2 regions of the Bacillus sp. P4_E1 genome follow, and region 2 is predicted to be linked to the other one. Evidence: a T-box and tRNA genes for the amino acid it is inferred to sense, from the RefSeq annotation. Region 2 holds a T-box; the other holds one or more tRNA genes.
The links. The T-box of region 2 lies ahead of metG (methionine--tRNA ligase). A T-box ahead of a tRNA ligase gene usually reads a tRNA of that ligase, here a tRNA-Met.
Positions count from the first base shown of each region.

Region 1 (15,780 bases), on a different contig from region 2:
TATCATGCGTGGCAGGCGTGTAATCGACATTACTGGTGTAAAGCAAGTAGAGAGTTTTGATAGCGAAGAGTTTTTACTCGAGACTGTAATGGGTTTTTTAACAATTCGTGGTCAAAATTTGCAAATGAAGAATTTAGATGTAGAAAAGGGTGTTGTATCAATTAAAGGGAAAGTTCATGAAATGCTGTATATTGATGAGAACCAAGGGGAGAAAACTAAAGGCTTCTTTAGTAAGCTGTTTAAATGAGCCTAACAATTCAGTTGTATACAATGCTTTCGATGATTGGAATGGGTGCTTGGATTGGTGCTTCTTTAGATACATACCAACGGTTTTTAAAACGCCAAGAGCGTAAACGTTGGCTTGTATTTATACATGATATACTATTTTGGATTGTCCAAGCATTATTCGTTTTTTATGTATTACTGCGTGTAAATGAAGCCGAACTACGTATATATGTATTTTTGGCGTTACTATGTGGTTTTGCAGCATATCAAAGCTTATTGAAAGCACTATACATGAAGATGTTAAATTTTCTCATCTATATTTTTGTACAAACAACACAATTTTTTGTTCGAATTATACAGCTACTCATGATAAAACCTGTTATTATTATAGCACAGCTATTTATTGCATTTATATTATTCTTATTTCGTATACTGCTTTCAATTGGACATGTGTTATGGAAAATGGTGATTTGGATATTACTTTTCATATGGAAAGTTTTTTTCTCGCCTGTTCGGTTTATTGCTTCGCTCATATGGAAACTTCTCCCTAATCGTGTTAAACTTTTTATAATGAAGCATGTAGGGTTCCTGCAATATGTAGCAAAATTGAAGGGACATATCTTCCAATTATGGGTGCGTATAAAAAAGAAGTTAGGGGGACCTCGGAAATGAGGGAACTGAGACAAAGAACAATCGACAAACAGAGTCCAAATCCTGTTAAAGAACATATAATACAAACGGATGAGAACAGGAAGCGACTTTATCGCCGTTTAGCGGTTTTTCTTGTCTTTGCTTTTACAATTATTGCTAGTATTAGTGTGACGTTTTATCAACAAAACAGTTCCATTAAAGCAAAAGAAGCAAAAGTTAAGGACATGAAAAAAGAACTGGATTCATTAACGAAAAAAGAAAAGAATCTAAAAGATGAAGTTCAAAAGTTGAATGATGAAGAGTACGTTTTAAAGATTGCTAGAAGGGATTATTTCTTCTCCGGAAAAGGGGAGATAATTTTTCCTGTTTCTAAGTAGAGTATGTCTTATTGACACTGTATTTTAGGATTATATATAATAAAGTAAAATTTGACTTTTTAACCACTAAGGAGGAGCATTTTTTTTATGTCAATCGAGGTAGGCAGCAAGTTACAGGGTAAAGTAACAGGTATTACAAATTTTGGGGCTTTTGTGGAGCTGCCAGAAGGCTTAACAGGTCTTGTTCATATTAGTGAAGTTGCTGATAATTATGTGAAAGATATTAACGATCACTTAAAAGTAGGCGACCAAGTAGAAGTAAAAGTTATCAATGTTGAAAAAGATGGCAAAATTGGCCTATCTATTAAGAAAGCGAAAGAACGTGAAAAAACAGAAGGAGATCGTCCACGCGGTGAATACCAACGTGGTGGTGATCAACAACGTTCTGGACGTCCACAACGTAATAATCGTTCTTCCAACAGAGATAACCGCGGTGGCGGTAACGAACGAGCTCCAAAAGAAACATTTGAGCAAAAGATGGCACGCTTTTTAAAAGATAGTGAAGATCGTTTAACTTCTTTAAAGCGTAACACAGAATCTAAACGTGGTGGCCGTGGCGCACGTCGCGGATAATAAGTCCGTTTAATTCTTAACATATAGAGAGGTACCCAGAGTAATTACTCGGGTACTTTTTTATGTGAGAGAATATATTTTTAAAAAAATTTTTGAGATGTATTGACTTTAAAATATATCTGATGTAATATACTAATTGTCCGTTAAATACGACGACATGGCGGTGTAGCTCAGCTGGCTAGAGCGTACGGTTCATACCCGTGAGGTCGGGGGTTCGATCCCCTCCGCCGCTATATTTAATTTAACGGCCCGTTGGTCAAGTGGTTAAGACACCGCCCTTTCACGGCGGTAACACGGGTTCGAATCCCGTACGGGTCATCTAAAAAGATCATGCAAATTTGCATGGTCTTTTTTTGTTGAATATAAATTAAGACGTACAATACTTCTACAAAATCACCCTATATTTTCTGAACATTCTTTCAACTCACTTTAAATAAATCAAATACTATGTATATATGTAGATTTATTTCGAATAAAAAGTCGAACGATTATAAAAGTCAAAACTGTTGTTTTGACAAAAAAACCAATAATCATCTTTTATAATAACAGTAATTAAACTATGCAGGTGGTGTTAAAAATATGCCTAAAGCAGGAAGGAATACTATGAATACAAGTGCATTGGCGATGAATGAAAGTCAGCTTGGAACAATAAAGTGGACGAGTAAGTTGCGAATGAAGTTTGAAAAGGTTTTCTTTAGATGGGGATTCATTATTGCTGTTATTGGTTTTCTTTTGGGACGAGCATATATATTAACAAACATTTTACCGTTTGCATTGCCGTTTTTTGCTGCTGTTTATGTTATGAAGCGAGATAAAATGCCGCTCGCGTTCTTAGCCCTAATGGGGGGAGCACTTTCAGTTTCAATAGATAATTTATTTTTTACTTTTGCATCTATCTTTACCTTCTTTATTTATAATATCTTCTTTAGTCGGTTTACACGTAAAACTGTTGGACTTGTACCATTCCAAGTATTTATCTCCGCATTAACCGCACATTTAGTTGTTGTATATTTTGCACAGCAAACCGTCACCATGTATGATCTGCTCGTCAGTACGATCGAAGCGGGGCTTAGCTTCGTATTAACGATGATATTTTTACAAAGTGTTCCGCTTTTAGTGGAAAGGAAAGGGAAGCAACAAGCGTTAGAAACAGAAGAAATTGTTTGTTTAATTATATTACTAGCATCTGTTTTAACGGGCACAACAGATTGGTTTGTTTATGATGCTTCTATTCAACATATTTTCACTAGATATTTAGTATTAGTATTTGCCTTTATTGCAGGGGCAGCTACAGGGTCCACGGTAGGAGTTGTCACTGGGTTAATATTAAGTTTAGCAAATGTGGCGAGCTTGTCTCAACTTAGTCTCCTTGCCTTTTCAGGATTGCTTGGGGGATTGTTAAAAGAAGGGAAGCGTATAGGAGTTAGTTTAGGTTTATTAATTGGTACAAGCTTAATTACATTATATGTAGACAAGCAAACAAGTATTGTAACAACTTTAATTGAATCTGGTGTAGCGATTGTTTTCTTCTTATTAACACCGAAGCTTGTTATGGATCGTATTGCTAAATTTATGCCGGGTACACAGGAACATTCACAGGATCAACAACAATATTTAAGAAGAGTGCGCGATGTTACAGCAAACAAAATCAATCAATTTGCTAATGTATTTGCTGCTTTGTCTAATAGCTTTTCTGTATACGGGTATGTGGAGGAGGAAGATAAAGAAACAGAAGCTGATTTATTTTTAAGTACAATTACTGCAAAAACATGTCAAACATGCTTTAAGAAGGATCAATGTTGGGTAGTTAATTTTGATAAAACATACGATTATATGAAACAAATAATGAGTGAAACAGAAGAAGGAACGCTGCAGCATAATCGGAAGTTAGTTCGTGAATGGGACAAGCATTGTGTGAGAGGGAAGAAAGTAACGGATTTAGTAGCAGGTGAATTAGATCACTTCTATGAGGGGCAGAAATTAAGAAAACAAATGAAGGAAAATCGTAGAATTGTAGCGGAGCAATTACTGGGTGTATCAAAAGTGATGGAGGATTTCGCTAAGGAGATACAACGAGAAAGAGAGAACCATCAAGCGCAGGAGGAGCAAATTTTACAAGCGTTTCGTGATTTTGGTGTCGAAGTGGAGCATGTTGATATTTATTGTTTAGATAGAGGAAGTATTGATATTGAAATGTTGATTCCGGCTGCATCTAATGAACATGGGGAATGTGAGAAGTTGGTTGCTCCAATGCTTTCAGATATTTTAAAAGAGAATATCGTCGTTAAGCATGAAGAGAAATCCTCATATCCAAATGGGCACAGTTTAATATCATTTGGTTCAGCGAAGACGTATTCTCTTGATACAGGATTGGCCACAGCTGCAAAAGGTGGTGGGTTTATTTCAGGTGATTCCTACGCGATGATGGATTTGAGCGTTGGTAAATATGCACTTGCGATTAGTGATGGTATGGGAAATGGACAAAGGGCTCATATGGAGAGTAGGGAAACGGTAAAATTATTACAAAAGATACTTCAATCAGGTATTGATGAAGAAATAGCGATTAAGTCCATCAATTCGATTCTTTCTTTAAGGACGACAGAGGAGATGTATACAACGCTTGACTTGGCTATGGTAGATTTAAGAGATGCGAGTGCGAAGTTTTTAAAGATTGGATCGACGCCGAGTTTTGTTAAACGCGGAAATAATATTTTGAAAATTGAGGCAAGTAATTTACCGATGGGAATCATTGAAGATGTTGAAGTTGATGTGGTTGGTGAGCAATTAAAAACGGGTGATCTTCTTATCATGATGAGTGACGGCATCTTTGAGGGAGCGCAACATGTGGAGAATCACGAATTATGGATAAAACGTAAAATTAAAGAACTACAAACAGAGGACCCACAGGAAATCGCTGATATTATTATGGAAGAAGTAATTCGCTCTGGTGATGGTTATATAAATGATGATATGACTATTGTGGTGGCGAAAGTAAAGAAAAATATGCCGAAGTGGGCTACGATTCCAATAGTAGGAATGCAGGCGCAATAAAATAATCAAAAAACCTAGGTAGATGCCTAGGTTTTTTTGATTAAAAAGGTAATGTGATTACTTTGTTAAATATACAGGAGGGATGTAAGATAAAAATATGGATTTTGTACATCTTTTTTTTGCACAATGTTTGTAAAAGTTGTACCATTATATACAAGGTAACTAATGTTGTTGTTCTTGTTTAATGAAAGGTGATTGCGAAGTTGAAAGATGCATTTGTTGAAAAAGTAGATGACTTTGTAAAGCAGCATGATGTATTAAAGAAACATTCAACAATTGTTGTAGGGGTTTCTGGTGGTCCTGACTCTTTGGCTCTTTTATATTATTTGTTAGAAAAAAGGGCAGAAAAACAGCTAGAAATTGTAGTAGCACATGTAGACCATATGTTTAGAGGTAATGAATCTTATGAGGATTTACAGTTTGTACAGGGTCTTTGCAAAGAGCTAGGAGTTATTTGTGAAACGCTAAGGATTAATGTGTCGCAATATCAACAGCAATATGGAATGAATGCACAAGTTGCAGCTAGAGAATGCAGATATGCATTTTTGGAAAGAATAATGAAGAAATATGATGCGAGATATGTAGCTCTTGGTCACCATGGAGATGATCAAGTAGAGACGATTTTAATGCGCCTTGTACGAGGGAGTACTCCGAAAGGATACGCAGGAATTGCAGTGAAGCGATCTTTTCATAATGGATATTTAATTAGGCCGTTACTTGGGGTAACTAAGGAAGAAATTGTTGATTACTGTAATAAATTAAAAGTTATTCCGCGTATAGATCCGAGTAATAAAAAAGAAGTATATACAAGGAATCGATTACGTAAATATGTCCTTCCTTATTTGAAAGAAGAAAATCCACAAATGCATGAGAAATTTCAAAAATTTAGCGTGCAGATGCAAGAGGATGAGGCTTATTTGCAGGAATTAGCTTTTGAGAAAATGAATAAAGTAATTACAAAAAAAAGCGATAAACAAATTAGCTTATCAATTCCTGCCTTTGAATCCATGTCTATGCCTTTACAAAGAAGAGGGATTCAACTAATATTAAACTATCTTTATGAATATAAGATTCCATCTTCGCTTTCTTCTATACATATTGACAAGGTGATTGAATTTTTTAAGCGGGCACAACCTTCAGGTTCACTAGATTTTCCAGGTGGTTTGAAAATTGTTCGCACATACGAAGAATGTGGTTTTGGATTTAAACAAGAAATTGTTTCTCCTTTTTCGCAAGATTTATCAGTACCTGGGACAATTATATTGCCGAATGGGGATAAACTTGTAACAGAGGTGAGCGAAGATATACCGAGTAACATGAATGAAACAGTATTTGTTGCTAAGTATAATGATATATCGTATCCACTTCGTATTCGGTCTAGGGAAAATGGAGATCGCATGTCAATGCAAGGTATGGATGGTACAAAAAAGATAAAAGCTGTTTTTATCGAAGCAAAAGTACCAAAAGAAAAAAGAGAAGAATGGCCGATCGTTTGTGACGCAAGTGGAAATATTATTTGGGTACCCTTGTTGAAACGATCTGCGTTTGCTACTTCGAAAGAGCTAGCAAAGAAGGGTAAATACATGATTATTCACTACAAAAGCAAGGAGTCTTCCGGGAGGATAATGAAATGATGAATCAAGATATCGAAAAAGTATTAATTTCTGAAGAACAAATACAAGAAAAGGTGCACGAACTAGGTGCAGTAATTGCAGAGGATTACAAAAATACAGTACCTCTTGCGATTGGTGTACTAAAGGGTGCAATGCCATTTATGGCAGATTTATTAAAGAGAACAGATACATATCTTGAAATGGATTTTATGGCTGTATCTAGCTACGGTCACTCTACAGTTTCGACAGGCGAAGTAAAAATCTTAAAAGATCTTGATACTTCGGTAGAAGGTCGCGATATTTTAATCGTTGAAGATATTATTGATAGCGGTCTTACACTAAGCTATTTAGTGGATCTGTTTAAATATCGTAAAGCGAAATCTGTAAAAATTGTTACTTTATTAGATAAGCCAACAGGCCGTAAGGTTGATCTGAAAGCAGATTATGTTGGATTTACTGTTCCTCATGAATTTGTTGTAGGATATGGATTAGATTATAAAGAGCAGTACCGTAATCTTCCTTATGTAGGAGTATTAAAACCAAGTGTTTACTCAAATTAATTAAATATAGGCGTTACAATTGTATAGGAAATTTTTTTTATGTTACGATTTACTATAGTGTTTATGCCGTGAGAGGAGGTTAGGAATGAATCGTATCTTCCGTAATACCATCTTTTATTTACTGATATTCTTAGTAGTAATTGGAATCGTGAGCTATTTTAATGGTTCGACGCAAAAAACGACATCAGTTAGCTACGATAAATTCATTACTCAACTTGAAAAAGGTGAAGTGCGTAATGTGCAGCTTCAACCGAAAAATGGTGTGTTTGAGGTAAAGGGACAATTCAAGACTTCTAGCCAAGGAGAACAATTTGTTACTTATGCACCAAATACTGAGGAATTACAAAAGAAAATTAATGATAAAGCGCAAGGGGCTGAAGTTAAGTATCAACCAGCAGAAGAAACAAGTGCTTGGGTAACGTTCTTTACTTCTATCATTCCGTTTGTCATTATCTTCATTTTATTCTTCTTCTTATTAAACCAAGCTCAGGGCGGCGGTAGCCGTGTTATGAACTTCGGGAAAAGTAAGGCGAAGCTATACAATGATGAAAAGAAAAAAATTCGTTTCAGAGATGTTGCTGGAGCGGATGAAGAGAAACAAGAACTTGTTGAGGTAGTTGAATTCTTGAAAGACCCTCGTAAGTTCGCTGAAGTTGGTGCCCGTATTCCGAAGGGTGTTCTATTAGTGGGACCTCCAGGTACAGGTAAAACTTTACTAGCACGTGCTGTTGCAGGTGAAGCAGGCGTTCCGTTCTTCTCTATTAGTGGTTCTGACTTCGTAGAGATGTTCGTCGGTGTCGGTGCATCCCGTGTACGTGATTTATTTGAAAATGCAAAGAAAAATGCTCCTTGTATCATTTTCATTGATGAAATTGATGCAGTAGGACGTCAACGTGGCGCGGGTCTTGGCGGTGGTCATGATGAGCGTGAACAAACGTTGAACCAATTGCTTGTTGAAATGGATGGATTCGGTGCAAATGAAGGTATTATTATCATCGCTGCGACAAACCGTCCTGATATTCTTGATCCAGCGTTATTACGTCCAGGTCGTTTTGACCGTCAAATTACAGTAGATCGTCCAGATGTAAATGGTCGTGAAGCTGTACTTAAGGTACACGCTCGTAATAAACCGCTTGATGAGAATGTCAACTTAAGAGCAATTGCAACTCGTACACCAGGATTCTCTGGTGCCGATCTTGAAAACTTATTAAACGAAGCTGCTTTAGTAGCTGCGCGTCAAGATAAGAAGAAAATTGATATGAGTGACATCGATGAAGCGACGGATCGTGTTATTGCAGGTCCAGCTAAGAAAAGTCGCGTTATCTCTGAAAAAGAACGTAATATCGTTGCATTCCATGAGGCTGGCCATACTGTAATTGGTGTTGTCCTTGATGAAGCAGATATCGTTCATAAAGTAACAATTGTCCCTCGTGGTCAAGCTGGTGGATATGCGGTAATGCTTCCGAAGGAAGATCGTTACTTCATGACAAAACCAGAGTTACTTGATAAAATCACTGGTTTACTTGGTGGCCGAGTAGCTGAGGAGATTGTATTTGGTGAAGCAAGTACAGGTGCTCACAACGACTTCCAACGTGCGACTGGTATTGCAAGACGTATGGTTACAGAATTCGGGATGAGTGATAAGCTTGGACCGATGCAATTTGGTAGCTCACAAGGTGGTCAGGTATTCTTAGGAAGAGACTTCCATTCAGAACAAAACTACAGTGATGCAATCGCGCATGAAATTGATGTGGAAATGCAAATAATTATTAAAGACTGTTATGCTCGTGCGAAACAAATTCTTACTGAAAAACGAGATAAGCTTGATATTATCGCGAAAACGTTACTTGAAGTAGAAACATTAGATGCAGAGCAAATTAATCATTTATATGATTATGGCAGATTACCTGAGCGTCCAACATCTTCAGATGATGTGAAAGTAAACATCAATATGAAGAAAGACGATGAAGATACAGAAGATAAGTAAGAAAAAAGGAGTGACAATAGTCACTCCTTTTTTTTGTGGAATGAATTTAAGTGGCAAAAAAAATTGAAATAGAGAGTAATCTTTTTGTACAATGATGAGTATAGAAAAAATGATTATATAAGTATGTGTGATATGATGTTTTTATAAGTTTTATACATACTGCGCAAATATAGATTAAATAAGATAAGTGGTGAGAATATGATTTTTGTATTGGATGTAGGGAACACAAATGCGGTACTAGGTGTGTTTGAAGAGGGAGAACTTCGTCAGCATTGGCGCATGGAAACAGATCGTCATAAAACAGAAGATGAGTATGGGATGCTTGTAAAGCAGTTACTTGAGCATGAAGGTCTTTCTTTTGAAGATGTGAAAGGTATTATTGTGTCTTCAGTCGTACCGCCAATTATGTTCGCTTTAGAGCGTATGTGTGAAAAGTATTTTAAAATTAAACCGCTTGTAGTGGGGCCTGGGATAAAAACTGGCTTGAATATTAAATATGAAAATCCACGTGAAGTAGGCGCGGACCGAATTGTAAATGCAGTAGCAGGAATCCACTTATATGGAAGTCCGCTTATTATTGTTGATTTTGGTACGGCTACTACATATTGTTATATTAACGAAGAGAAGCATTATATGGGTGGCGTCATTACGCCAGGAATTATGATTTCGGCAGAGGCTTTATATAGCAGGGCAGCAAAGCTTCCTCGTATTGAAATTACAAAACCGGGTAGTGTTATCGGGAAGAATACAGTAAGTGCAATGCAATCAGGTATTCTTTATGGATACGTTGGACAAGTGGAAGGTATTGTTAAGCGTATGAAGGAAGAAGCTAAGCAAGAACCGAAAGTTATTGCAACAGGTGGATTAGCAAAATTAATTTCAGAAGAATCAAATGTAATTGATATTGTAGATCCGTTTTTAACGTTAAAAGGTTTGTATATGTTATATGAGCGTAATGCAAATTTACAACATGAGAAGGGTGAATAAATAAGTATGAAAGATTATTTAGTAAAAGCGTTAGCGTTTAATGGAGAGGTTCGTGCTTATAGTGTACGTACAACAAATACAGTAAGTGAGGCGCAAAAGCGTCATGATACATGGAGAACAGCTTCAGCGGCACTTGGTCGTTCTTTAACTGCGGGTACAATGATGGGTGCTATGTTAAAAGGCGAGCAGAAGTTAACGATTAAAGTAGAGGGTAACGGCCCGATTGGTCCTATTTTAGTCGATGCTCATGCAAATGGGGATGTACGTGGTTATGTAACGAATCCGCATGTTGATTTTGAAGGAACGGAACAAGGGAAATTACGTGTATATCAAGCGGTAGGTACAGAAGGGTTTGTAACGGTAATTAAAGATATCGGTATGCGTGAACCGTTTATTGGTCAATCTCCCATTGTTTCAGGAGAACTAGGGGAAGATTTCACATATTATTTCGCGGTTTCTGAGCAGACACCTTCTTCTGTAGGTGTTGGTGTTCTTGTAAATGGAGATGATAGCGTATTAGCGGCGGGTGGATTCATTCTTCAAATTATGCCAGGTGCGCAGGAAGAAACAATTTCATTTATTGAAGAGCGTCTTCAACAAATCCCGCCGGTATCACAATTAATCGAACAAGGTCTTTCTCCAGAAGAATTACTGTATGAAGTGCTTGGAGAAGATAAAGTGAAAGTGCTAGAAACAATGGATGTTCAATTTAATTGTACATGTTCACGTGAGCGTATTGAAAGTGTGCTAATTAGTTTAGGTAAAGCGGAGTTAGAACAAATTCGTGCAGAAGAAGAAGAGACGGAAGTTCACTGTCACTTCTGTAATGAACGACATAAATTCGCTAAAGAAGATATTACAAGTCTAATTGAGAAGCTGTAATAAAGAAGTTTAGGTGGAGAATCAGCCGCCCAAATAGATTGACAAACAGGGAATTTTCTGACAAAATCTAAATATAGATAAAACCAATAAAAATACTCGGTGTTAGGAGTGACAGGAATGCGAGTGGCACAATCAGTTTCAGAATTAATCGGGAAAACGCCGATCGTTAAGTTGAACCGCATCGTAGAATCAGACAGCGCAGATGTATACTTAAAATTAGAATTTATGAATCCGGGGAGCAGTGTTAAAGATCGTATCGCGTTAGCTATGATTGAAGATGCTGAAAATAAAGGATTATTAAAAGAGGGCGATACAATCATTGAGCCGACAAGTGGTAACACAGGTATTGGCTTAGCGATGGTAGCAGCTGCTAAAGGATATAAGGCAATTTTAGTAATGCCAGAAACAATGAGTATTGAGCGTCGTAATTTATTACGCGCTTACGGTGCTGAATTAGTATTGACTCCAGGACCTGAAGGAATGGGCGGAGCAATTCGAAAGGCAACTGAATTAGCAGAAGAACATGGGTACTTTATACCACAACAGTTCCAAAATCAAGCGAATCCAGAAATCCATCGTATAACAACAGGTCCAGAAATTGTTGAACAGATGGGGGATCAATTAGATGCGTTTATCGCAGGTATTGGTACAGGTGGAACAATTACAGGTGCCGGTGAAGTGCTGAAAGAGGCTTATAAAGATATCAAAATTTACGCGGTAGAACCTGCGGATTCACCAGTATTATCTGGTGGAAAGCCAGGACCACATAAGATCCAAGGAATTGGAGCGGGGTTTGTTCCGGAGACATTGGATGTAGAGGTATATGATGAAATTATTCAAGTGAAAACGGAGCAAGCGTTCGAATATGCGAGAAGAGTGGCTAAAGAAGAAGGTATTTTAGTTGGTATCTCTTCGGGAGCAGTCGTTTATGCAGCGACAGAAGTTGCGAAGAAATTAGGTAAAGGGAAAAAGGTACTTGTTATTATCCCAAGTAACGGTGAACGTTATTTAAGTACACCACTTTATCAATTTGAGTCATAATTGAATGTGATTTGAAAAGCATCCTTAAAAAAGGATGCTTTTTCTTTTTCGATTGGAAAAAGGAAAAGAGTGAATGACTAGAAAACTTCATGTAAAATAAGAAGTAGTATAATTAATTTATTTTCACTAGCCCTCAAGTATAATCATTCTCTATATAAATAATTTTATGTAGTTTGAGTTGATTGGCTTAAGAGGGTGGGATAACAGAAGACGGGGTGTTGATATGCAACGAAGAAAATCTTTAGCGCTTTCTATTCCATATCAGTTAGATTTCTTTAAGCAATATAAATTTCTTTCTCAGGATAAGCCGCAACATATTTTGTTAGAAAGTGGACGTGGTGGTCGTTATAACATTGTTGGGCTGGATCCAGTAGCGGTAATTCAGGGTAAGAATGAGACGTTACATATAAGTGAAAGTGGTAAGGAAACAATAGAGCGAGGGAATCCATTAGATTTAATGCAAGCGTATATGGAGAAATGGAAAACGGATTATAATCCGGAGTACCCACCTTTTCAAGGTGGGGCAATTGGATACTTTAGTTATGATTGTATCCGTTATATTGAAAAACTTTCTTCTCTTGCGGAGGATGATATTAATATACCTGACATATTCTTTTTGTTATTTGATGACGTGTTTGTGTATGATCAACAGGAGAAAGTATTATGGATTATTACGCATTATGTAGATGAGTGTGAAGAGGCAGAAGAACGATTAAATGAATGGAAGGGTCTTTGGATGAAAGAAGCCCCCGAAGTGACTATGCCGTTTGAATGTCCTGAAAAGAAAAATGAAGCAGTCGCTTTTACGGAAGAGGGCTTTATGAAGGCCGTTGAACGTATTCAAGAATATATTGGAGCGGGTGATGTGTTTCAAGTAAACTTGTCGACAAGACAAGAAAAAACATTACAAACACATCCATTAGAAATATATACAAGTCTTCGTGAAATTAATCCATCTCCATATATGGGTTACTTGGAGTTTGGAGATTTTCAAATTGTTAGTGCTTCGCCTGAATTGCTAATTAAAAAGCAAGGAAAAGAAGTGAGTACAAGACCGATTGCTGGTACGCGCTCTCGAGGAGCAAGTGAGCAAGAGGATGAAGAATTAGCGAAAGAATTAATTGAAAATGAAAAGGAAAGAGCAGAGCATGTAATGCTTGTGGATTTAGAACGAAATGACTTGGGCCGGGTTTGTAAATATGGCACTGTTGAAGTAGATGAATTTATGGTGATTGAAAAATACTCACACGTTATGCATATTGTTTCTAATGTGCGTGGTGAGGTGGAAGCAGATAAAGATGCTTTCGATTTGGTGAAGGCTGTATTTCCTGGTGGGACAATTACCGGTGCCCCGAAAATACGTACGATGGAAATTATTGAAGAATTAGAACCTGTTCGCCGAGGAATTTATACAGGGTCAATTGGTTGGATTGGTTATTCTGGAGATACGGAATTGAATATTGTAATCCGAACACTACTTGCTAAAGATGGACAAGCGCATGTGCAAGCTGGAGCGGGTATTGTAATTGATTCAAATCCAAAAAATGAATATAAAGAGTCGTTAAAAAAAGCAATCGCTTTATGGCGTGCAAAAGAAAGTAGCGAAGAAACGGTTAGGTGAGAGAAATGATATTAATGATTGATAATTATGATTCTTTTACATTTAATTTAGTGCAGTTTCTTGGAGAACTTGGACAAGAGCTTGTTGTTAGGCGTAATGATGAAGTGACTATTTCGGATATTGAGAATATGAAACCGGATTTTTTAATGATTTCGCCAGGTCCATGTAGTCCTAATGAGGCGGGAATCAGTATGGATGTTATTAAATATTTTGCAGGTAAGCTCCCGATTTTTGGGGTCTGTCTTGGACATCAATCAATTGCACAAGTATTTGGAGGGGATGTTGTCAGGGCAGAGCGTTTGATGCATGGAAAAACATCTTTAATGCATCATGATGGGCAGACGATTTTTTCTGATATCCCAAATCCATTTACCGCGACACGTTATCACTCTCTTATCGTTAAAAAAGAGACGTTACCGAATTGTTTAGAGATAACATCTTGGACTGAAGAAGGTGAAATTATGGCGCTTCGTCATAAAACGTTGCCGATTGAAGGGGTGCAATTCCATCCGGAATCTATTATGACTTCTCACGGGAAAGAATTGCTACAGAATTTCATTCGCAAATATAGCCCAAGTGTGACATCGTGTTAATTTACGTAAATGGCGCGTATGTAGAAGCGAGTGAAGCGAAAATTTCTCCTTATGACCACGGTTACCTATATGGACTTGGGGTTTTTGAGACATTTCGTATTTATAATGGTCATCTCTTTTTATTGGATGATCATTATGAACGCTTAATGGATGCGCTCGATATATTGCAAATCAAATGGACAATGACAAAAGATGAAGTGATGCTTATTTTAAAGAATCTACTTGTTAAGAATGGGTTAAAGCATGCATATGTGCGCTTAAATGTATCGGCGGGTATAGATGAAATAGGATTACAAACGGAAGTATATGAAGAACCGTCTGTTATTGTTTTTATAAAACCTTTAGCAGCTCCAGGGAATGTAGTGGAAAAAGAAGGAGTTATTTTAAAGCAAGTGAGAAATACACCAGAGGGTGCATTTCGCTTGAAGTCCCATCATTATTTAAATAATATTTTAGGGAAACGCGAAATTGGAAATGTTGTGAATAAGGAAGGTATTTTTCTTACCGAAACAGGTTATGTTGCAGAGGGTATTGTTTCGAATCTCTTTTTTGTTAAAGGAGATATTTTATATACTCCTTCATTAGAAACAGGGATTTTAAACGGAATCACTCGTGCGTTTATTATAAAGGCTGCTGAAGAGCTAGATATAGAAGTAAAGGAAGGTTTCTTTACAAAAGATGAATTGCTTTCAGCGGATGAAGTGTTCGTAACGAACTCTATTCAAGAGATTGTCCCCCTTTATCGTATAGAGGAGAAAGATTTCCCGGGTAAAGTGGGAGTGGTTACAAAAAGACTTATGGATCTTTATGGAGTGCAGAGAGAGAAATTGTGGAGCAGAAATGAATTGCGAAGAGGAGATGTGTAGTTTGAAGTGGGATTATGATTTGCGCTGCGGCGAATATACATTGAACTTAAATGAAAAGACATTAATTATGGGGATATTAAATGTAACGCCAGATTCATTTTCTGATGGTGGGAGTTACAACGAAGTAGATGCTGCGGTGCGACATGCGAAAGAAATGAAAAGTGAAGGTGTCCATATTATTGATATTGGCGGCGAATCTACCCGTCCGGGTTTCGCTAAAGTTTCAGTAGAAGAGGAAATAAAGCGAGTTGTTCCAATGATTCAGGCAGTGTCAAAAGAAGTAAAGCTACCTATTTCTATTGATACGTATAAAGCTGAGGTTGCGAAACAAGCGATTGAAGCTGGTGCTCATATTATTAATGATATTTGGGGAGCAAAGGCGGAACCGGGGATTGCTGAAGTTGCAGCCTATTATGATGTGCCCATTATCTTAATGCATAACCGAGATAATATGAATTACCGCAATTTAATGGCCGATATGATTGCTGATTTGTATGAAAGTATTAAAATTGCTAAAGATGCTGGTGTGCGAGATGAGAATATTATTTTAGACCCAGGTATCGGTTTTGCGAAAACACCTGAGCAAAATTTAGAAGCGATGCGCAATTTAGAACAGTTAAATGTACTGGGTTACCCAGTTCTCTTAGGTACTTCAAGAAAGTCCTTTATTGGCCATGTGTTAGATTTACCAGTGGAGGAACGTCTTGAAGGAACGGGAGCTACCGTTTGTCTTGGTATTGAAAAGGGCTGTGA
Region 1 is NZ_JBFUIV010000027.1:4,405-20,184, reverse strand. Features, by position in the region: gene yabP (sporulation protein YabP) at 1-247, shown strand, start outside; gene yabQ (spore cortex biosynthesis protein YabQ) at 244-897, shown strand; gene divIC (cell division protein DivIC) at 894-1,253, shown strand; gene AC1DS7_RS26040 (S1 domain-containing RNA-binding protein) at 1,341-1,826, shown strand; tRNA gene AC1DS7_RS26035 (tRNA-Met) at 1,986-2,059, shown strand; tRNA gene AC1DS7_RS26030 (tRNA-Glu) at 2,073-2,144, shown strand; gene spoIIE (stage II sporulation protein E) at 2,406-4,877, shown strand; gene tilS (tRNA lysidine(34) synthetase TilS) at 5,081-6,511, shown strand; gene hpt (hypoxanthine phosphoribosyltransferase) at 6,508-7,050, shown strand; gene ftsH (ATP-dependent zinc metalloprotease FtsH) at 7,136-9,037, shown strand; gene AC1DS7_RS26005 (type III pantothenate kinase) at 9,236-10,024, shown strand; gene hslO (redox-regulated molecular chaperone HslO) at 10,031-10,906, shown strand; gene cysK (cysteine synthase A) at 11,024-11,947, shown strand; gene trpE (anthranilate synthase component I) at 12,171-13,568, shown strand; gene pabA (aminodeoxychorismate/anthranilate synthase component II) at 13,574-14,161, shown strand; gene pabC (aminodeoxychorismate lyase) at 14,155-15,027, shown strand; gene folP (dihydropteroate synthase) at 15,002-15,780, shown strand, end outside.
Region 1: it encodes a tRNA-Met, which carries the amino acid that the T-box ahead of metG (methionine--tRNA ligase) is inferred to sense. The anticodon was not compared.

Region 2 (15,780 bases):
GAATACTTGAATTTAAGTTGGACATCGAGCTTTGAACTCTTATTGTTGCCTCGCGTGATGTATTAGTCTTTTCTAGCATATTTTCAGAAGCTGTTTGTACTTCTACAGATGTTTTTTGAACACGATTAATGATATGTTGCAGGTTTTCTAACATTTTATTAAACGATGATGCAATTGCACCGATTTCATCATTGCTATTTACTTGTAGACGGGCTGTTAAGTCGCCTTCTTGAGAGGCTAATTCTTTTAGTTTAGTATCAATTTGTTGAATTGGTTTTACAAGCTTACCAGAGAACCACCATGCAAGAATAATTGCAGTTACAATACAAATAACAAGTGATAAGAAGACAACATATTCAATTCGTAGTGAAGATTGATCGATTTTTTCAATAGATTGTTCACGTAATTTAGCTTGTTCATTACTGTAATTTGTGAAATCACCGATTACTTTATAAACAGTGCCATTCTCTGTAGAAGCTACTTGTAAAGCTTCTTCCCATTTTTGTTCTTTTGCAAGAGTGAATACTTTCTCTTCAATGAACTTTCTCCAAGTGGATCCTAATTCCATTGTGCTTTTCACGGACTGAGAAGTGTTAGGGTTAGAAAGAAGTTGCCCTTTTGTATCTTCAAGACGTTTACTCATCTCATTAAACTTGTCTAATTCGACTTGATCATGTTGTAGTAAATAACCTCTTAAAGCAGAAAGTTGTACTTGATAAGCGTCTCCGCGCTCTTTCAATTCTGTTGCAAGAGGAGAAATTTCTTTTTGTAATGTTTCAGCTTTATGAGACTGATCCATGGTAAAGAATAAAATAAAAGCTAAGGCGATGCCGAATAAAGCGCAAATCATTCCCATCATGAACATTAGTTTTTTTCGAATGCTAATAAAATTCATATGATAAAAATCCTCCTTGTAAAATCTTAGTATTAGAATTAATTAATTAATGTAAAAAATTGAAAGAAAGCTTTACTCCATCTGGAATAAAGCTTTCTTCTTTCCTTTAGGAATTATAGCAGACAGAATGGGAGATAGAAAGAGATATTTTAGCGTGAAAAAAGAGAGACTCTAAATCGCTCTTTCTAACAATTTAGAGTTCGTAGAAGTATAAATGAAATTTTCATTTTAACTATTTGTTTTGAAATGAGAAACGAGCACTTCAAGTTCTTGCACAATTGTTTTCATTTCTGATGATTTTTTAGCAACGACACTCATTTTGTTTACTTGGTCACCAGCTGAAGTTGCTGTTTTCGATGTTTCGGCAGCAACTTCATTTGAAATAGAAGCGATATTATTTAAAGCTGCATTCATTTCTTCAGAACTTGCGGCCATTTCTTCAGCAGTTGCAGACATTTCTTGTATTTGTGTAGAGAAATTGTTAATGTGATTAACAATTTCTGAGAATGAAGATCCAGCGGTACGAATGACTGTAATTCCTTCAGAAGCCTCTGACTGACCTTGTGTCATCATGTCATTTGCTATTTTTGTGTCCGCTTGAATTTGATGAAGTAAATGGTTAATGTCATTTGCTGCTAGCTGAGATTGTTCAGCAAGTTTTCGTACTTCATCGGCAACAACAGCGAATCCTTTTCCGTGTTCACCAGCACGGGCCGCTTCAATAGAAGCATTTAAAGCGAGCAAATTCGTCTGCTCGGCAATATTAGAAATAGATTGAAGTGCAGTATCAATATGATTCGTATGTGTAATGAGTCGCTCTACCACTTGTGATGTAGCGTTAACAGCTTCGTTAATTGTATGCATTTGTGTAATAGATTTTTCAATGACTTTATTTCCATCATCTGCTTTTTCAGAAGTTGTAACAGCTAGGCTAGCGGCAGAAGAGGCAGCTTGTGCAATGCGCTGAACACTCGTTGCCATATCATCCATTGCGGTTGAACTTTCTTCAATGCTAGAAACTTGTGAACGAATATTGTGCTCAAGAGCATTCATAGTCTCTTTAGTTTTTGCGGTATTTTCCATAGAAGCAGTTGTTTCGATAAACACATTTTCAGAAGCTTCTTTTACACTTGTTGATGTTTGTTGAACTTGCTTTATTATACGCTGTAAGTTAGCAAGCATTTGATTAAAGGAATTTGCGATGTCACCAATTTCATCTTTACTCGTTACGTGTAATCTAGCGGTTAAATCGCCATCTTGAGAAGTTAATTCTTTTAACTTCGCATCAATTTGTCGAATCGGTTTAACGAGTTTACCAGAGAACCACCATGCCAATAGAATAGACGTTAATGTACATGTAATGAGTGAGAAGAAAATAATATATTGAATAAGGGATGAAGAAGACTCTACGTCAGCAATTAATACGTCCCGTTTGTCATTTTCTTCATTTGCATATTTAGTAAAACGACTTAAAAGATCATTTACATAATCTGTTTGAGCAAGAGCAATTTTGGATGCTTCATCCCATTTTCCTTCCCGTGCAAGAGGGAGGACTTCATTATCTACGACGCTGCGCCATTTTGCTCCCATTAAAATGGCCTCTTTCATTCCTTCTGGGAGTTTTTTATCACTTGTTACTTTCTCCCTAGTATCAGCTAGTTTTTTTCCTTCCCGGTTGAATTTATCCAATCCTTTTTGGTCATGTGATAGTAAATATTCTTGTAAACCAGCGACCTGCGCTTGGAACCAATCGCCACGTTCTTTTAAAATCGTTGCTCTTTTCGATACATCATTCTTTAATGTTTCGATTTCACTTGCTTGATTCATCGCGAATGAAAGAATAACAATAAGAGCAATACTAAATAAGGAAGAAATGCTTAAGAGTGTGAACAGTAGTTTTTTTCGAATGCTAACATATTTCATTGTTACCCCTACCTTTTTTTGAAAAACTATTTATTGTAATTTATAAATATTGAGAACGAAACTAATAAAAACATAATTAAGAAGTTATTAATCTGTTCAATGAAAATTATAGCAGATAATGGAATATGGCAGATTAATGTGAGTAAATGTTCTTAAAATGTATACATTTGTATATCAAAAAATTCATAAATAAAAATCAGAAATGGTATTGTAATTTGAAATAACATCCTGTATACTTCTAATTAGTTGATAACGATTATCACTATCAACTAAACATTACTCTTCGTTATGTTGGTCATACCCCTTTTTGACGACGTAAGTCAGAGACGAATGTTGAAATATCTTGTGTCCTATTCTACAGAATTATGGTAATCTCCAACCTCAACTTATATGCGTAAGCATGCAAAAAAAGGATCCTATCCGTGAAGGGATCCTTTTTTGCATGTTGTCGCAATTAATGTATATAGACCGGGTATACGCTCTTCAATTCCCTCTGGTGCAGTAGAAGGGAAAACCCACTTTTGATGAGATCCGTGTTCTTCAATCAATTTTTCAACCTTGAAATTTGTTTCTGCCATTGATGTAATTATTTCTCCTAGTGTCCAGCGCCTAATTTTTGTTCTCGGTAAAGCGTATTTCTGTGATCCCGTAAGGAGAGTGCTATAAGCTACGTCATCTTCAATAAGTTCCTCGTCGAAATAATTTCCATTTGCTCGAAATGATGGATGATCTACTCCTAATAATTTTGTATAAACGGGATGATAGTCACGTAGTATAAAGGTCCCATCTTGTTTTAGTAAGTGAGAGATTATATGAAAGAGTGGTTTTAAATCTAAAAAGTAATGAAGTACACCAAGTTCCAGCAATACGACATCAAATGATTCGGAAAGATTTACATCCAGTACATCAGAGACGATGTATTGGATAGAGACACCAGCAGCTTCGGCTAGTTCGGTTGCGTATTTTTCATTACTTGCTGAAATGTCTACAACTGTTACATCGGCTCCTAAAAGAGCAAGAGCAACTGCTTTATTTCCTTTTGATCCGAGTAAATTAATAATACGCTTTCCTTTTGGAGATTGTATGTAAGGTAAATAATGATTTACCTCGCGCACGGGATCTTCCATGAGCTTTTTCGCATAATCCTCTGGCGCCCCGTGGCGATTTGTCCAAGCTTCATAAGCAGCTGCGTTCCAGCTTTTTTCATTAATAGTACTTAGTTGTTTTTGATTCAATTTTATCACTCCTTTTGTGAACGTATAGTTATTCGGTGAATGAGTAGGATTTCCTGTTTTTTTGAATAAAAGTTTGATTTTTCTGTTGTTAAGTCGTAAAATACATTTTATACATAAAAGCGTTGAAAAGGAAAAGTAGAATGGAACCATTCTTTCCAGAGAGCTTCGGTAGCTGAGAAGAAGCAAGAATATTCATTTGAACAATGGCCTTTGAGCTTCGTCCTGAACTTATCAAATGATAATAGTAGGCGGCGACGAGAGTTGGTACTCGTTATCAAAACCACAGTATAAGAGCATATAGCTCCGTACTTGTTAAGGTTAGTTATGCGAATGACTGACGAAATAAGGTGGTACCGCGACTGTTTATACAGCCCCGCCCTTATCTTTTTTAAGATAAGGGCGGGGCTTTTTATATTTTAAAGGAGGAATATAAGATGAGTATTTTTATTGGAGGCGCTTGGCCGTATGCAAATGGTTCGTTACACCTTGGACACATTGCTAGTTTGTTACCAGGAGATATTTTAGCACGTTATTACAGGGCAAAAGGTGAGCATGTGTTGTATGTTTCAGGAAGTGATTGTAATGGAACACCGATTGCAATTAGAGCAAAGCAAGAAGGTGTGACGGTGAAAGAAATTGCTGATAAGTATCACGAAGAGTTTGAGCGATGTTTTCGTAGCCTTGGTTTTACTTATGATTGCTATACACGTACAGATAGTGAGCATCATCATGAAACTGTTCAAAAAGTCTTTTTGCGACTATTAGAAGAAGGTTATATTTATAAAAAAGTAGTTGAACAAGCTTATTGCGAAACGTGTACGCAATTTTTACCGGATCGATATGTAGAAGGTATTTGTCCGCATTGTCATGAAGCAGCAAGGGGCGATCAATGCGATGATTGTTCCGCTATTTTAGATCCACTCGATTTGTTAGAAAAGAAATGTAAGTTATGTGGTAGTACGCCATCAGTACAGGAAACAGAGCATTTCTATTTTGCATTGCATAAATTTCAGCAGCAAATTAAAGAGGCCGTAGAAATTGCAAAGCAGAAAGGAACATGGCGCGACAATGCAATTCAATTAACAGAGAGATATTTAAAGGAAGGATTACAAGATAGGGCAGTGTCACGTGATTTACCAATTGGGGTACCAATTCCGGTGGCAGGATATGAAGATAAGAAAATTTACGTATGGATTGAAGCAGTGACAGGATATTATTCGGCGAGTAAAAATTGGGCTGAAGAAACAGGGAAAGATGATCAAGAGTTTTGGGATAAAGAAGCGAAAACATATTATGTACATGGTAAGGATAATATTCCGTTTCATTCAATCATTTGGCCAGCGGTATTACTTGGAATAGGAGAAGAAGCGATCCCGCGTCATATCGTTTCGAATGAGTATTTAACAGTAGAAAAAAGAAAATTATCGACAAGTAAAAACTGGGCAGTATGGGTACCTGATATATTGGAACGCTACAATCCCGATTCTATTCGTTACTTTTTAACAGTTAACGCACCAGAAAATCGTGATACTGATTTTTCATGGCGTGAATTCATTTACAGTCATAATAGTGAATTGTTAGGTGCATACGGGAACTTTGTGAACCGGACATTAAAGTTTATTGAAAAATATTATGGTGGTACTGTACCGAAGGGAAGTATTGATGTAGAGCTGAAAGATAAAGTAGAAGGATTATATAAAAGTGTAGGAGAGGCGATTGAACAAGCTAAATTTAAGGTGGCACTAGAAACAATATTTGATGCAGTACGCTTTGCAAATAAATACTTTGATGAAAAGCAGCCTTGGAAACAAAGAGAAGACGACCCAGTTTCATGTGAGGAAACAATTTATAATTGTGTTTACCTAATAGCAAACTTTGCACAACTGCTTGAACCGTTTTTACCGTTTTCAAGTGAAAGAGTTAGAAATACATTATCGAGTGTTAAAGTAAATTGGGAACCTCAAAATACGTTGCCAAACCGAATTGATAATGTACAGCCATTATTTGAGCGAATCGATGTAAAACAAATTGAACATGAGGTAGAGAAGTTATATGGAGCGGTAAAGTGAAATATAAGGAAAAGACCTTTCAAATAAATGAAAGGTCTTTTGTTATGCTGTATAACCCTCTTTCTTATCTTTCAAAAAGAAAAGCACAGCAAGGATTACGAGAATAATAGCCGCAATATCATATGTTATTTTGAAGGTAGTAATAAAGTTTAACATATCGTAACTTTATTCACATTTATATACAAGTTGATGTTGTCACGCACTATGAACACGATTATGTTTTTTTTCTTTCCTAGCAGTAAGTAGTTGTGGTGTGAAAATACCGAGTAATATAACCACAATACCAATCCACTGCATTGGCGATACAACTTCATGAACAAGTGTAATAGAAGCGATAATTGCTGTTGGTAATTCAGCTGCACCTAATATTGTACCAAGTCCCGTTCCGACTTTTGGTACCCCAATTGAAAAACAAATGACAGGTATAATAACCCCGAACAGTCCAAGGAAGAAAGCATATTTCCATAGGCCTGCTTGTAAAGCGCCGTCCGTTAAAAAGGTAGGCGGGAAAAATAAGCATACAATAAGAGTAGCACTCGTTGTCATAAGAAAGCTTTTCGTATAAGGCGGAACATCTGTAGCAACGCGCCCGCTTACAAATACATAGAATGAGAAAGAGACGGCAGCTAATAGTCCGAAAATAATACCTTTCGTAGAAAAGTTTTGTCCAAGACCTTCAAATACTCCACCAGCAAACAATGTACCAGTAAATAAAATAATAATAGATATAACTTTCTCACGGCTTGGGAATGTCCGGTTGGCAATCGCTTCGATGACTACACCAATCCAAGTGAACTGAAAGAGTAAAACGACAGCGATAGAGGCTGGTAATTCTTCTACGGAAATAGCATAGAAAATACCTGTCATACTCATTGTTGTGCCGACTGTTAGTAACGAAAAGAATTGTTTTTTTGATACTTTATGACGTGAAAAGAACAGAACGAGTAAAAGGAGTCCAATCCATCCGAAGACATATTGCCCTCCTAATAGTTGGTGTGCGGAAAATCCGTCGATGAATCCGAGTTTAAAAATAGTTGAAAGTACGCCGTAGCTACAAGCGCCGAATAAAACTAGTAATGAATACTTAAACTTCTCCATAAAAATCCTCCTTTTAAATAATAAAAAACGCCCGCCATCCAAATAAGGATAACGGGCGAACGAAACAGAGTAAGATACTCTACAAAATTCCGCCATTCATACGAAGTATGAATTTGGGGTATGAAATTAGAGTAGGTTTTACATTGCTTTTGGGAATACAATGGAGCATTTTACACCTTGAGGTGTGTTTTGTATTCCATAAGGAAACTGATGTTTATCTAATATTTGTTTTACAATATATAACCCAAGACCACTACCTTGTACTAAGCCATGTTTGTCAGGATTTGCGCGATAGAATGGTTCAAATAAATGGGCAAGTTTATCTTCATCAATTTGAGAACCTGTATTTAATACTTCTAATGCGTAACCGTTTGGCTTTTCATAAAGTTTTATATATACATGCTGATGGTCAATTGTATAATGAATTGCATTTGAAATAATGTTAAAAATAGCAGTTTGCATAAATTTAGGATCAGCTAAAATTTGTGCATCTTGTTTAATGTTAGATTGAACATTTAATTGTTTTACAGATACAAAATAATCTACTTTCTTTATAACGTCCTCAATAATATTAGTTAATGAGATAACTTTTAAATTTGGTTTAAATTGAGGGTTTTGTATTTTGGATAATTCTGACACTTTTTCCGTTAATATGTTAATATCTTGCATCATCTCATATGAACGTTTTAAATATTTATCTCTATCTTTATAAGCGCCAATTCCGTGAATCATGCCATCGAGTTGTCCCATAACGGCTGCGATTGGTGTTTTTAATTCATGGGATATCATAGACATAAATTCTTTACGAGATTGTTCTAACTGTTGTTCCTTCTTGAGTTCATTTCTTAAATCTTGATTGCTTTCATGTAAATTTTTCACAATAGTAGGTACTTGTGAGGCAGCTACTTGCAAATTAAAATCTGTTTGATCTGTATTTTTGTTAAGTAGCTTTTTATCTGAGAAATCAAGATTCATAATATCTTTTAAAGCATCGCTCATATATCGGAAAGGTTTGGCGATTATTTTTGCGTAGATTAAAGATCCAAGCAGAGATAATGCAAGCATTGTCGCCCCAATATGTGGAGCTAACTGCTGCAACACATCTGTTAACTTTGGATTATCATGTGTATCATTTGCTTTACTTGCCGCATTTTGTGTATGTAAGGCATCATTGTTAGTAACTTGCTTTTCCGCTTCTGTAAGTGAAGACGTTGTGTTACTTTTCCCCGGAATATTTTGTGCATGTTCGTTTGCTTTTGCAGTTTGGCTAGGCTGCAAAAGATGATTGATGGCTGTAGAGAGTGTTTTCATGTCTATTTGAGAAGATTGAAAATTAGAGAGGCTACTCTCTGACACAGCTTTATTTTGCTTTGTTTTACTTTGGTCGTTTTGTTTGTCTGATTCCGCTTGTTCCGCAGTTTGCGTTCCAGAAGCTTTCAAACGATCTTTATCGTAATTTGAGGCTAGAAAATAAATAATTTGATAAAGACAAAGTGATAACAGAATACAAAATAATAAGGTTTTGATGAATATATTTTTGGTGATGTTGTCTTTGCTACGATTCGATTTTGTAGCCAATGCCTTTCACCGTTTTAATATAAGGAATTTCTAATTTTTTTCGTAAGTTTTTAATATGTGTATCTATAACCCTCACATCACCATAATGTTCATAGCCCCATACCTTATTCAACAAATCACTTCTTGATAGTACTTTTCCCCGATTTTGCAGTAAAGTATATATAATTTCAAATTCTTTTGTAGTCAATTCAATTTGATTACCATGAACATAAGCGGCATATGCTGTAGAATTTAACATCAATTCATGGAATTGTAGTATAGTTGCAGCTTCTGCTTCCTTTGTTGCTGCCCTTCTTAATACAGCTTCTACACGTTTTATAAATACGGTGTAATGGAACGGTTTTGTAATATAGTCATCAATACCTAACTCAAATCCTTTAATTTCACTTTCTTCATTATGTAAGCCTGTTAACATAATGATTGGTACATCAGATTGTCCTCGCATAATTTTGCAAATACTATAGCCATCTATATCTGGTAACATTACATCGAGGAGGACAAGATCGTATGAATTTTTTTGGAAAAGAAGAATGCCTTCTGTTCCAGCACCAACTACATCAACAGTAAAGTTTTGTGCCATTAGAAATTCACGAATAAGTTCTTGTATATCTGGGTTGTCTTCAATCACCAGTATATGCGTCATAGTAACACCTCCTAAATAACGCTTTTTACTGCAATATTCGAATTCATCATTTTTCGGATGACTCAGATTGTTTATACATATAATAAGCCCCCGCTATAAAATAGTAATGAAAGTAGCAAGGGGGATTGTTTAGTGTCACTGAATAGTTCAGTATTACAGTAGTTCTATTATAGTATGTATTGTAAAATTTATAAAATATTATAACTGTATAATTTTAATATCCATGTTTATCAATGTTAAGATGATGTTGAATGCAATCTATTTTTATTATATATGTAAATACAGTTGTTTTGCTACTGTAAATGAATAAATAAAATAAGCCAAGACATAAAATTCTTGGCTACACATAAATCTTGTTCTTAGGCTAATTTACAGTGACAGTAGCTTGCTGCTGAACGCGCTCAAATAACCAGTGAATATCATTGTTAAACATACGAATACAACCAAGTGTTGTTGCTTTCCCGATTGCTTGATTATTGTTAGTTCCATGAATCGCATACGTTGTTCCGTAAGTTCCTGCCATATTTAATCCGAGCCAGCGGTCCCCAAGTGGATTACGTGGATCGCCGCCTTTAATTTTTCCTGTATAGTAAGGACGGTTTTTAATTTTATTTACGATTTGAAAAGTACCCTTAGGTGTTGGTGTTGCTGCTTTTCCAGTAGCGACAGTGAAACTTTTTATGAATTTTCCATCTTGATAATAATCCATTTTATTTATTTTTGTGTTTACGATAAGCTGATCTTTCGTCGTAGCTGCTTCTGCAGTAGTGAATGGAAGAGTTAAAAATCCTAATGATAATAGCGCACTTAATAATAGTTTTTTCATTATATTCTCCTTTTATTTATTGTAGTAGTCTTACATACAATGAATTTGTAATCCTCGTAATGCTTGATTGACATTTTCATCTAATGTTTCAAAGAAGGTAGTAATCTTTGTATTACATTTGTTGTTTTTATCAATAAGTAATCTTTCATTTAATAAAAGCTCACCATGTAGTCCAAAACTTTGAACTCGAATATTTAGTTCATCTTCAGTTTCAGAAATAATCGGTAAGAAATAGTGAAAAGCTTTCGTTGGAATGATGTAGCTTTTGCCAATCATGCTTTCTTGATTTGAATTAACCCATTTTCTCGTGACGATCTTAATGTTCTTTTTTGAAACGATAAAAGACAGCGTTGTAGATTTTGTTAAACTTACGTCAAATTCATTTGTTTCACATATTTGTAAATTAAAAACGGTTTCATTTTGATGAGATTCAACATTCGTATTAATAAAATCGTGCATTTTATAAGCTTCCATTTCTTATTCACCCTTTTTTCAATTTCGAAAAGCGACTTATATTTATTCAGTTTAATGTTTAGTCATATATTAGCTAAATTTTTCAACAAATTCCGATATAATCTTACAATACGTATATGAAGCTAATATGAAGTTCATATGAGTTTGTGGTGGTTTTTTATAGAGAACAAAATAAGGTGGTTTTCGAGTGTTAAAAACTGGATGAAAAATGTATATTAATGGATTTCCTTCGCGTGATATATAGTTGTTAGCTTGTTTTTAAATGCTAATAGATATAAGTAAATAGAGAACAAAAAACTTTAGAATGAGCCTTACAAAAATGTAATAAAAATGTAAGCTATTGTGATAGTTATTTCGACAATTTTTTTATACAATAATAGTAACAAGTTGTACGTGAATGAAAGGGGAGATGACATGGAATGGGTTCATGAATTATTTCAGCAATATGGGTATTATGTAGTACTTGTAGGCCTGCTGTTAGAATATATTGCACTTCCGTTTCCGGGAGAGCCAACATTAGCATATGCGGGGTTTTTAGCACAGAAGGGTGATCTAAGTTTACCTATTTTAATTATCCTATCCTTTATTGGGACAAGTGTAGGAATGACGATTCAATACTTTTTAGGGAATAAGCTTGGTATGCCTTTTGTTCAAAAATACGGGAAGTACGTATTTTTAACACAAAGAAAAATTGATTTAACGAGAATGTGGTTCGATAAATATGGATATTTCCTTATCTTTATTGGCTTCTTCATTCCTGGTGTACGTCATTTTACAGGATACTTTGCAGGTATCATTAACTTACCGTTTCGCCGCTTTGCAATTACAATTTATTCAGGTGCTTTATTCTGGGTATCGTTCTTCTTAATTGGCGGCTACTGGTTAGGTGGTAACTTACATGATATTTTCGGATTACTGGGAGATCATATCGGCAAAATCATTTTCGGAGCGATTGTCATTGTAGCAATTACGTTAAGCATTCGTTTCCGCAAACAACTAAAACGAGTATTTTTACAAAACGCAAGTTAATATGGAATCCATTCTATGTCAGATTTTAGGGAGGCAGTGCAAAAGCACTGCCTTTTTTATTGTATTTTCCAGTTTTCTTTTATTTTTCCATCGATACCGTCACCGGTGGCTGGTATATAATACGTTCCTATTTTTTCCGTATGTGATTATTAAAATCTATTATCTAAGTTATATATTTAGGAGAATATAGATTTATTTTTGACATGTATATAAGTCAAAATGACAATTATAATTGACAAAGATAAGGATATTATTTACAATTTTAATTAAATAAATGAAAAAGAGGGAAGACATGAAGCTTCAAAATCGAGTGAGGGAATTTCGAGCAAAGCACCGTTTATCACAAGGGGATTTAGGGAAAGCGATTGGCTCATCACGGCAAACCATTAGTTTAATTGAGCGTGGAGATTATGCGCCATCTATTGTGTTATCGCTAAAAATCGCACAAATTTTTGGAGCGCCAGTGGAGGAGATATTTATGTTGGTGGAGGGGGAAGAGGACGATGAAGATGAAGAGTAAACGAAGAAAACAATTTGATTTTGTGGGGAAAATAGCATTAAGTATGATGGGTGGCTTTTTAACATCTTATATAGCTTTAAATTTACTCTCGAATGAACCGAGAAAATTATCATCTAATACATTTATAGGTGTATGTACTATTTTTGGAATCTTAATGATGTACTACACTTGGAAGAATACACGTATGTTAGCGGAAGCACGCGATGAAGAAGAGAGCGTACAAGGCAGAAAATTAGGCATTATAAGTATATATTTACGTGTAGGTGATATAGTTACGCAGGCATGGTTTGTATATGCAGTTATTGCATGTAGACGTGCACTGTTACAGGATACAAATGTGTCATTTGCAGTGTGGAATTTAGTAGCTTCTATTGTCTGTTTAACTATTGTAGTGGTTATCGGGCTCATAACAAAAAATCGTTATAATAAGCTATATCCTGAACAAGGTGTAACATATATGGAATCTATGAAAATGTGGACGAAAAACGCAGATGAAGGATTAAAGCACATTGTGCATGAGGCTGGATATAAAGCATATGAATTTACGAATACAATATTGGCATATGTATGGTGGGCTGCCGTTATATATACAGGGGCTAGTGATATCGATTTTGTATTAATTGGCTTAATCTCATTTATTTGGATATTGCATCTCGGAAAATTCATGTACGAAATGCAGAGAAAAATGATTTATTAAGGGGAGAAAAAGGTGGATATTTTAAGAAGGCCAGCTGGTTCCATGACGGCGGCGCTAGTTCTGTCCATTTTATACGGAGTAATTCGAACTGGGAAATTAGAAGTAATGTTGAATATATCGGCAGTATTTGGAATTGTATTATTAGTGTTAGCCATTCATGAGCTAGGGCACGTAGTATTTGGTTTGATAGGTGGTTTGAATTTTAAATTTATGACAGTAGGACCTATCACTGTTCAAAAAGAAAAGGGGAAATTACGCATTCGAGAAAATAAATTATGGGCGTACTTTGGTGGTGTGGTGATGTTAGCACCGTCTTCTATAGAGACACCGAACCTTTCAAAGAAATGGGCGTGGATGACTTTAGGCGGGCCAATTATGAGTTTATTATTCGGTATTACTTCAGGTTACATATACATGGTGAGCTATTATCAATATCTTTTATATTTTTCCGTTTTCCACTTTGTGATTTTTGCAGTTACAATCGTGCCGATAAAAGGAACGCTTCTGAGTGATGGCATGCAATTTCTCATTTTAATTAAAGATGATGAAAAAGCTAAGCAGCATTTATATACGATTCAAATATCGAGTGAGTTATTTAGTTATAAAAGACCGAAAGATTGGGATGAGAGATTAGTAGAACTTAGTGAGGAAAAATTAAAAGAGGATAAAAGTATAAGAGAGATAATGAGCGGACTTATGCTCGTCTTTTATGCCCGAGCTGATCAAAAGGGAATGGAAAGAGCGATACCGTATATAGAACAAATTGTTCAGCTATCTGTAACGAAGGAAAATAAATTTTTCGTTGGTAGTTTTCATAGTTGGTATCTTTTATATAAAGCTCTTTATCAGATGGATAGCCTTTCTCTGCAAGAAGCAAAGGAACATGCAAAGGCCATTACCAAAATGGATTTAAACGGATATTACCGTACACAAGGAATTATTAAATATTTAGAGGACGATATGGAAGCTTCCCGCTGTTATATGAAGAAAGCTGATAAAGAATTGGAGAGTGCTGAGAAGAGTGGAATGGGATATTTACAAGTAGAGAGGGAATGGTTTGAGCAGCTACAGGCGAGGGTATCTTACGATGGGTGAGGTATCCTCTTTTTTATATGTCATCTTATTCGATTTCATAAAAAACGAAGTACAGGTAGAATAAAAGAGATAGGAGGAGATACATATGGAAATTTTATCGATTATTTTGATAGTCTTGCTCATTTATGCTGTTTTTAAAGTGACGTATGTAGCATTAAAGATACTCGCGATCCTATTAATTATCTTTTTAATCGTTGAGTTCGGCAGTAAGTTACTTGGGGGATAGGCATGTTGTGCGTTTTGAGTGTCGAACCGTTGATATAATGAAAAAATCGCTGATATAAGTGGAGAAACGATCGATATATTTTAAAAATCGTTGATATATTTAATTGAATACTAAGTGGGGTATATGGGAAAGAAGTTGCCGTGGAGGTAACTTCTTTTTATTTTGGTGATGGGGTATGAACAGGAAAGAACAGTAAACAAAAAAGCTGGAAGAATTTCTTCCAGCTTACGAGTTACTTTCAATTTGACGACCATTTTCTTCTTCAGTGTCCTGTAATAGGTTGAATACGTCTGCTAGGCAGAATGCGATAAACCAAGTCCATAGACCGTGGAAGAAAGCTGAGCTTAATTGAAGTGGTAATGTATAGTTTGTCATTGAGTAGGAAATACATCCACCAACGATTCCGATCATTGTTAATAACATTGTTTTTTGAGCATTTTCTTCTGGATTGAAGAGGAAGAAAATGTATCCGCCTAAAATTGAAGCGCTTACAAGGGTTTCGATTCCATTAAAAATGATATTCTCTCCAAGCTCTGTGTTTGTCCAGAAACAGATCACGCCGCCGACGATCGCAAATAGGACAGCTAGTGTGTATCGTATATATGGATTCATATGTTCATCTCCTTATGTAATAAGATGATTTGGAAGTCAAAAAGGTAGGTATAGTATATTGAAGTGAATTTTAGTTGTACGTATCTTTTATAAAAAGATCAGTGAAGAATAACTAAGATGATCGGTTTTTTTAAACCGTTACGTGTATGGTGTCTGAAATATACCCGACTGCTCGTTTCTTTTTGCTTATAAAAATAAGAGAAACTTCCAAGTCTATATACTCTTTTTTGTAAGTCTAGTTTTATTATAACATATTTAGTGATACAATAATAGAATTATCTGATTTTGTAATAAGTGTAAAAAATAAAAAACGCAAGGAATTGTAGTTCCTTGCGCTTTTTTATATACGTTTGAAACGGCCGACAATTTCAACTGTTTCAGTAATGTTCATAAATGCTTTATTATCCACTTGGCGGATAATACGTTTCATTTCGCCCAACTCGTAGCGAGTTACGACAGTGTAAATCATTTTTTTCTTATGGTTTGTATAGCCGCCGACAGCATCTACCATTGTTACGCCACGTATGCCGTGATGTAATAGTGAGCTTTTTATTTCCTCACCTTTTTCTGTAATTGTCATTATCGTTAATTTAATATGTTTTGTATGCACGGCATCAATTACTTTGCTGACTACAAACCGACTAATTAACGTATAAAGCGTAATATCCCATCCGAAAATAAATCCTGCTGCAACAAGTAAGATTAAGTTGAATCCAAAGATGATTGCTCCAATTGAAACATCGCGATGTTTCGCTACAATCAATCCAACAACATCAAAACCACCTGTTGAAGAAGCAAATCGGAATATGATTCCTGAGGCAGCACCGCAGATGACACCACCGAATACAGAAGACAGCAAA
Region 2 is NZ_JBFUIV010000018.1:51,848-67,627, reverse strand. Features, by position in the region: gene AC1DS7_RS22015 (methyl-accepting chemotaxis protein) at 1-895, opposite strand, end outside; gene AC1DS7_RS22010 (methyl-accepting chemotaxis protein) at 1,124-2,818, opposite strand; gene AC1DS7_RS22005 (class I SAM-dependent methyltransferase) at 3,235-4,053, opposite strand; T-box leader at 4,167-4,437, shown strand; gene metG (methionine--tRNA ligase) at 4,488-6,122, shown strand; gene AC1DS7_RS21995 (EamA family transporter) at 6,318-7,220, opposite strand; gene AC1DS7_RS21990 (sensor histidine kinase) at 7,359-8,798, opposite strand; gene AC1DS7_RS21985 (response regulator transcription factor) at 8,776-9,441, opposite strand; gene AC1DS7_RS21980 (L,D-transpeptidase) at 9,806-10,267, opposite strand; gene AC1DS7_RS21975 (DUF3978 family protein) at 10,298-10,741, opposite strand; gene AC1DS7_RS21970 (DedA family protein) at 11,156-11,770, shown strand; gene AC1DS7_RS21965 (helix-turn-helix transcriptional regulator) at 12,045-12,290, shown strand; gene AC1DS7_RS21960 (DUF3169 family protein) at 12,280-12,987, shown strand; gene AC1DS7_RS21955 (site-2 protease family protein) at 13,030-14,082, shown strand; gene AC1DS7_RS21950 (DUF3985 family protein) at 14,168-14,308, shown strand; gene AC1DS7_RS21945 (DUF3938 domain-containing protein) at 14,534-14,920, opposite strand; gene AC1DS7_RS21940 (YitT family protein) at 15,261-15,780, opposite strand, start outside.